One region of the Streptomyces sp. Inha503 genome, then DNA from elsewhere that is predicted to be linked to it. Evidence: riboswitches for the same ligand, from Rfam matches in the RefSeq annotation. Region 1 holds a riboswitch; the other holds the start of a gene.

Region 1 (3,898 bases):
CTCGCGGGCCACCCGCATATGGGAGCGGGCGGCCTCCAGGCTGATGACATCGGCGTCGAGGTCGTCGATCGCCTGGACGATGTCGCCGAACTCGGCGTAGCACATATGGGTGTGGATCTGGGTGCCGGGGCGTACGCCGCCGGTGGTGAGCCGGAAGGCCTCGGTCGCCCAGGCCAGATAGGCGGGCCGGTCGGCGGTGCGCAGGGGCAGGGTCTCGCGCAGCGCGGGCTCGTCCACCTGGATCACCGAGGTCCCGGCCGCCTCCAGGTCGTTCACCTCGTCGCGCAGGGCGAGGGCGACCTGGCGTGCGGTGTCACCGCGGGGCTGGTCGTCGCGGACGAAGGACCAGGCGAGCATCGTCACCGGGCCGGTGAGCATGCCCTTGACCGGACGGTCGGTGAGGGACTGGGCGTACGCCGTCCAGCGCACCGTCATCGGCTCGGGGCGCGAGATGTCACCGGCCAGGATCGGCGGGCGGACATAACGGGTGCCGTAGGACTGGACCCAGCCGTGCTGGGTGGCCAGATAGCCGGTGAGCTGCTCGGCGAAGTACTGGACCATGTCGTTGCGCTCGGCCTCGCCGTGCACCAGCACATCCAGGCCGGTCCTCTCCTGGAAGGAGATCACCTCCTGGATCTCGGCCCTGATGCGCTCCTCGTACCCGGCCGTGTCGATCCGGCCCGCGCGCAGGTCGGCGCGGGCGGTGCGCAGTTCGCCGGTCTGCGGGAAGGAGCCGATGGTGGTGGTCGGCAGCAGCGGCAGCCGGAGGTGGGCGCGCTGGGCCGCGGCGCGCTCGGCGTACGGCTGGGAGCGCCGGGCGTCGGCCCGGGTGACCGCGGCGGACCGGGCGCGGACGGCCGGGTCGCGGGTGATGGGGGAGCCCGCGCGGGAGGCGAGGTCGGCGCGGTTCGCGGCCAGTTCGGCGCTGATCGCGCCGGTGCCGTGGGCCAGGCCCTTGGCGAGGGTGACGATCTCCGCGGTCTTCTGCCGGGCGAAGGCCAGCCAGCGCAGGATCTGCGGTTCGACGTCCCGCTCGGCCGCCGTGTCGAGGGGGACGTGGAGCAGCGAGCAGGAGGCGGCCACATCGACCCGATCCGCCAGACCCAGCAGGGTGCCGAGCGTGGCCAGGGACTTCTCCAGGTCGTTGACCCAGATGTTGCGACCGTTGACGACACCGGCGACCAGCCGCTTGCGGGGCAGCCCGCCGACGGCGGCCAGCGCGTCCAGATGCGCCGCGGCGGCCTCCGTGAAGTCCAGGGCCAGCCCCTCGACCGGGGCCTTGGCCAGCACCGGCAGCGCCTCGCCGAGATGGCCGAAGTACGAGGCGACCAGCAGCTTCGGGCGGTCGGTGAGGGCGCCGAGGTCGCGGTAGGCGCGGCCGACCGCGTGTCGTTCGGCGGGGGTGCGGTCCTGGACCAGGGCCGGCTCATCGAGCTGCACCCACTCGGCACCGGCCGCCCGCAGGTCGGCCATGACCTCGGCGTACACCGGAAGCAGCCGGTCCAGGAGAGTGAGCGGCTCGAAGCCGGCGGGTGCGCCGGGCGCGGGCCTGGCGAGGAGGAGGTAGGTGACGGGGCCGACGAGGACCGGCCGCGCGGTCAGCCCGAGGGCGATGGCCTCCCTGAGCTCCGCGACCTGTTTGGCGGAGTCGGCCGCGAACACCGTGTCCGGACCCAGCTCCGGGACCAGATAGTGGTAGTTGGTGTCGAACCACTTGGTCATCTCCAGCGGCGCCACGTCCTGTGTGCCCCGGGCCATCGCGAAGTACCCGTCGAGCGGGTCGGCGGCGACGGCGTCCCGGTGGCGGTCGGGGATGGCGCCGACCATGACGGTGGTGTCCAGCACGTGGTCGTAGTACGAGAAGTCGCCCGTGGGGACTTCGTCGATGCCCGCCCCGGCCAGTCGCCGCCAGTTGGCGCGGCGCAGCTCGGCGGCGGTGGCGCTCAGCGCGTCGGCGGTGACGCGGCCCTTCCAGTAGCCCTCGATCGCCTTCTTCAGTTCCCGGTTCGGGCCCTGGCGGGGGTAGCCGTAAACGGTGGCCCGTGCCGCCCCGGCCGCGGACTTGGTGGTCACGGAGATCTCCTTCGCGAGATGAATCCCTGAGGTCCCGGCGACGGGAGGAGAGCGCGAAGGGTGACGGACCGGATGCCACGACCTCGCGCGGCAGGCGCGCGGTCGTCCACCTGGTACCTGTTCGCCGACCCGCCCTCGAGGTCACCGGGATGTCCGCGCACGGGTGGTCCGTACGCGGGCAGATGGCAGGTCTTCGGACTCACGGGCGCGTCCTCCTCAGGAGGACACCTACTGGCCGTCGCTTCCCAGGCCCATCTCACCGGACCCAGTGCGTATGACGGCGGTCGTTCCCGCTCACCGCTGCGGGGCAGTCCCGGATTCCCACCGGGTTCCCTCTTGCGACGCCTCCCGCCTGGCGGACGGGGCGAACCAGCTGCGCCGGCCAGCCTACGGCATGGGAAACCCCCGGCCGCGTCGGCCGGGGGTTCCGCTCCTCATGGCCTCGTGGAGCAGGGGATCAGCACGCTCCGGAGTCCGACTCGCCCACCAGATTGACCGGGACGGTGACGAAGGAGAACTGGTTGCTGGCGCATACGCCGGGGAAGGTCGTGCTGCTGGTGTTGTTGACGGTGACATCGGGGTCGTCCTCCGCGACGGCACCGGTCGCGCCGACCGCGAGGGACGCGGCGGTGAGAGCGAGCGAAGAGAGGGCGGTCAGGGCGGCGGTCCGCATACGCATGGGAACTCCTTGCTGGGGATGAGCGGCCGGGCTGGGGATGAGCGGCCGGAAATGACCGGCTTCGCATGCATGGTGCCCCTTTGCCGGGCCGATCGCGGCCCAACGTCCCCCCAATGGGGTAACAGTCATCCGCTGTTGCTGTTCGCGGAAGCGCCGGGGGCGAGCCGGAGCAGCGCGGGCGCGCCTGTGCGGACGCCACATAGCCGGGTGGCCGGGGCCGCCCCTCCTCCGTGTGGGGCAACGCGCCGCTCGTCCCTCGCCGGGGAAACGGGATCAGCCCACCCCGCCGTCGAGCAGCCAGTTGTAGCGCAGCCGCAGCGCCCGCTCCGTGCTGGCCGCCACGGTGACGAGTCCGACCACGGTGTTGCTCCATGCCGATAGCTGGATGGGCGACGTGAAGGTCCCGACGTACTGGGCGAAGCCGTCCGGATCCCGGGTGATCTGTTCGGCGAGCTGAAGGACCAGCAGGACCACACCGACCACCAGCACGATCACCGAGAGGAAACCGATGCAGCGGCTCAGCGCGGGGTGCGACCGGTCAAAGCGCGCGCGGCGCCCCTCGGCGGAGGCGGGGTCCGGGATGAGCTGGAACTCGGCTCCCTCGGCGGTGACGTAGTGGCAGCGCTTGAGCCCGAAGCCGCTCGCCCTCACTTCGACGGTGCCGCCCTGGACGGGGAAGACGGCAGGCACTGTGGACTCGGCGTGATGCCTGCCATCGAGGAACAGGTGGGCTATGACCTTGCCGGACGAAGACGAGTGCTTCTGATGCCTGACGTCGACGGAGTAGACCGTCTGCCGGCCGTCGTCGTTCATCAGCCGAAGATGGAACAGTGCGCGGGTAAGCGACTGCCACCAGCGGAAACGCTTCAGGGCTCGCCCGTCCCCGGGTTTGACCCGCTGCACGGCCCGACGATGCCGCCACTCCTTGAACATGCCTCTGCTCCTGTTGCTTGCTCGGCCTCGCCGCGCAGACGGTGTTCGACTGTCCCGGCACGGACACGAGTCTGTCCGTGCGGCCCGGCAGGCACATCAGCCCGGCGGCTCGCATCACCTTCGACCGAAGGCGGGGCGGTGAATGCGACCCTGGTCGGGGACACCTCAGCCGCGCGGGCCCCAGCTCGTCCTGCCCCAGGACCGCTGCGGCGC
Region 2 (3,898 bases), 5.8 Mb from region 1:
CCGTGGCGCTCGGCGAGCTCGCAGGACGCCTCGTACGCGGCGAGCATGATGCGCTCGGAGATCCGCGTGGAGAGCGCCGTGGCCTCGGGCGAGTCGAACGGCAGCCGCAGCCGGAAGAAGACGTCCTGGAGCCCCATGAGGCCCAGACCCACCGGGCGCCAGCGGGAGTTGGAGGCCCCGGCCTCCTCCGTGGGGTAGAAGTTGATGTCCACCACGCGGTCGAGGAAGGTCACGGCGGTGTGGACGGTGGCGTCCAGGCGCTCCCAGTCCAGCTGCCCGTCCTCGTCCAGGTGCGCGGCGAGGTTGACCGATCCGAGGTTGCACACGGCCGTCTCGCCGTCGTTCGTGACCTCCAGGATCTCGGTGCAGAGGTTGGAGGAGTGGACGACCCTACCGGGCTCGGCGGTCTGGTTGGCGGTGCGGTTGGCGGCGTCCTTGAACGTCATCCAGCCGTTGCCGGTCTGCGCGAGGGTGCGCATCATCCGGGCGTACAGCTGGCGCGCCGGGACCTGCTTGACGGCCTTGCCCTCGGCCTCGGCCTTCCGGTACGCGGCGTCGAACTCCTCGCCCCACAGGTCCACCAGATCGGGCGCGTCGGCCGGGGAGAACAGCGACCAGTCGGCGTCCGCCTCGACCCGGCGCATGAACTCGTCCGGGATCCAGTGGGCGATGTTGAGGTTGTGGGTGCGGCGGGCGTCCTCGCCGGTGTTGTCCCGCAGCTCCAGGAACTCCTCGAGGTCGGCGTGCCAGGTCTCCAGGTAGACACAGGCCGCGCCCTTGCGCCGGCCGCCCTGGTTGACGGCGGCCACCGAGGCGTCGAGCGTGCGCAGGAATGGCACGATGCCGTTGGAGTGCCCGTTGGTGCCCCGGATCAGCGAACCGCGCGCCCGGATGCGGGAGTAGGACAGGCCGATGCCGCCCGCGTGCTTCGACAGCCGCGCCACCTGGTGGTAGCGGTCGTAGATCGAGTCCAGCTCGTCCAGCGGCGAGTCCAGCAGATAGCAGGACGACATCTGCGGATGCCGGGTGCCGGAGTTGAACAGCGTGGGGGAGCTGGGCAGATACGACAGCGTGCTGGTCAGCCGGTAGAGCTCGGCCACGTCCTCCAGCGCCCGCTCCGAGTGGTCCTCGGCGAGCCCGCAGGCCACGCGCAGCAGGAAGTGCTGCGGGGTCTCGATCACCTGACGGGTGATGGGGTGGCGCAGCAGATAGCGGCTGTAGAGGGTGCGCAGTCCGAAGTAGCCGAAGCGGTTGTCGGCGCCGTCGGCCAGGGCCCGCTCCACCAGCGCGTCCAGCCGCTCGGCGTGGGCGGCGGCGAACTCCGCGGTGGAGTCGGCGAGCAGGCCCTCGCGGTGGCCCACCCGGACGGAGGCCGAGAAGGAGACCGCGCCCTGCCCGGCCGCCTCCTCGGTGATGGTCAGCGCCAGCAGCCGCGCCGCGAGCCGTGAGTACTCCGGCTCCTCGGCGATCAGTCCGGCCGCCGCCTCGGTCGCGAGGGCACGCAACTCCGCCTCGTCCGAACCGGGGTGACGGCCGCGCAGGGCGGCGGCCGCGACCTTGCCGGGGTCGGTGGCGGGCAGATCGGCGGTGAGTCCGGTAAGGGTCCGTAGCAGGGCGGTCCCGGGCGCGTCGTCCGCTGCCTGAGAAGCCGCCTGCGCTGAAACCGGATCGGCGGGCGCGATGGTCACTGAGGTGCTCTCCTTCGCTCGGTCAGGGCCTGTCTGGGGCGAGCCCAGATCACAACTCCAGACAGGCCCTGAGCCGCGAGGATGGTGCGATGGGCGCGTACGGGCATGCCGATGCCGCACTCCTCGTACGCCGGGCACACCACGCAGCGTCCATCGGCCCAACCCTCGAGGCCGGGGGACGTGTTCACAGGGCCGTCGGCAGGTGCTCGGACTCACGGGCACGCCGAATTGAGCGCACACGTACACCGTTGCGGGACAGTTCCGGATTCCCACCGGATTCCCCTGCGGCGACAGCGAGGACGAGCATACATCTTGTGTCGGCCGACGCACCCACCCCCATATCTTGTGTCGGAGCTGCGGAGTTTCGCATGAATGTGCTAATGCGTTCCGGCCTGGCGAGTGGGATGCCCTGGTCAGGCGACGCCCAAGCGGGAGCTATTTGCCGGTCTCCTTCTCGTACGCCTTGATGACCTCGTCGGTCGGGCCGTCCATCAGCAGCTCGCCCTTCTCCAGCCACAGCACCCGGTCGCAGGTGTCCCGGATGGACTTGTTGTTGTGGCTGACGAGGAAGACCGTGCCGGCCTCCTGGCGGAGCTCGCGGATCCGGGCCTCGGAGCGCTTCTGGAACTTCCTGTCACCGGTGGCCAGCGCCTCGTCGATCATCAGCACATCGTGGTCCTTGGCCGCGGCGATGGAGAACCGCAGCCGGGCCGCCATACCGGAGGAGTACGTACGCATCGGCAGGGTGATGAAGTCACCCTTCTCATTGATGCCCGAGAAGTCCACGATGCCCTGATAGCGTTCCCGGATCTGCTCACGCGACATACCCATGGCCAGACCACCGAGGATCACGTTCCGCTCACCGGTGAGGTCGTTCATCAGCGCCGCGTTCACACCCAGCAGCGACGGCTGACCGTTGGTGTAGACCTTGCCGCGCTCGGTGGGCAGCAGCCCCGCGACGGCCTTGAGCAGGGTCGACTTACCCGAGCCATTGGACCCGATCAGACCGATCGACTCACCCTTGTACGCCACGAACGTCACCCCGCGCACCGCGTGCACCTCACGCATGCCCGGGGCGCTCTTCCGGCCCAGCAGACGGCTGAGGGCCGCGGTGGCGCTGCCCTTCCCCTTGGGGCCGCCGTTGACCCGGTAGACGATGTGGACGTCGTCGGCGATGACGGTGGGCACCCGCGCCGGCGCGGAAGCCACCTGAGCGGCCTGGTCGGCCCGCTCCGCCTGGGCACCTTTGTCGAGGGTTTGCTCAGCCACGGCCGTACCGCTCCTCTGCCTTCCAGAAGTACACGAATCCCCCGGCGCCGAAGAGGACCGCCCAACCGAGGGCCAGCGCCCAGACATGTGGTGGCAGGTTCGACGAGGGGTAATTGTTGATCAGGGCGTACCGCATCAGGTCCATGTAGACCGCCGCCGGATTCGCCAGCATCGCGTCGCTGATCCAGCCGCTCGCTCCCGCGTGTTCGAGGGTGCGGGCCAGCGGAAACATCACGCCCGAGGCATACATCCAGGTACGCAGAATGAACGGCAGCAGCTGCGCGAGATCTGGTGTTTTGGCCCCCAGCCGCGCCACGATCAGTGACAGGCCGGTGTTGAAGACGAATTGCAGGGCCAGCGTGGGAATGATCAACAGCCAGGCCGGAGCCGGGAAGTGGCCGAAGCCCACCAACACGACGGCCAGCACGATCATCGAGAACAGCAACTGCTGGAGCTGCTGGAGCGCGAACGTCTCTCGCTGAGCGGCGGCCCCTGTGAACGCTTCGGCGCGGGGCGTCACAGCTCCACGGTGAAGGCCCAGAGGGTGAAGTCCGTCCCCGGCAGGGGCGCCCAGTCGCGCTCCGGGGCACGGGTGAAGCCCAACCGCTCGTACAGGCGGTGGGCGGCGGTCATCGAGTGCTGGCTGCTGATCACTATGCGCCGCAGGCCCAGTGCGCGGGCCCGGTCCAGACAGGCGCGCACGAGCGCTTCGGCGGCGCCGCGGCGGCGCGACTCGGGGCGGACGGCCAGCATCCGGAACTCCCCCTCGCCGGGGCGGGCGAGCTCCGCGTACGCCCCGCCGTGCACGGCGAACGCCACGGCGCCCAGCACCTCGTCGCTCGCCGCGTCCGCCGCGACCAGCAGCTCGGCCTCGGCGGCGCGGCTGCGGGCGTCGCGCAGGGTGGCGAGATAAGGATCACTGTTCCCGAAGTCCAGGAGCC

Evidence for each region. Region 1 has a riboswitch for cobalamin ahead of metE (5-methyltetrahydropteroyltriglutamate--homocysteine S-methyltransferase). Riboswitches for the same ligand answer to the same signal wherever they lie in the genome.
Region 2: it holds a riboswitch for cobalamin, as region 1 does, so the genes downstream of both, ACJX2R_RS33740 (ribonucleoside-diphosphate reductase subunit alpha) here and metE (5-methyltetrahydropteroyltriglutamate--homocysteine S-methyltransferase) in region 1, are expected to answer to the same signal.

The regions. Positions count from the first base shown of each region.
Region 1 covers NZ_CP178360.1:2,152,705-2,156,602, reverse strand. Annotated here, with positions in the region: gene metE (5-methyltetrahydropteroyltriglutamate--homocysteine S-methyltransferase) at 1-2,073, opposite strand, end outside; cobalamin riboswitch at 2,240-2,462, opposite strand; gene ACJX2R_RS08785 (hypothetical protein) at 2,531-2,752, opposite strand; gene ACJX2R_RS08780 (hypothetical protein) at 3,026-3,685, opposite strand; gene ACJX2R_RS08775 (hypothetical protein) at 3,828-3,898, shown strand, end outside.
Region 2 covers NZ_CP178360.1:7,940,130-7,944,027, forward strand. Annotated here, with positions in the region: gene ACJX2R_RS33740 (ribonucleoside-diphosphate reductase subunit alpha) at 1-1,688, opposite strand, end outside; cobalamin riboswitch at 1,868-2,029, opposite strand; gene ACJX2R_RS33745 (ABC transporter ATP-binding protein) at 2,124-2,957, opposite strand; partial or broken gene ACJX2R_RS33750 (ABC transporter permease) at 2,950-3,498, opposite strand; gene ACJX2R_RS33755 (GNAT family N-acetyltransferase) at 3,474-3,898, opposite strand, start outside.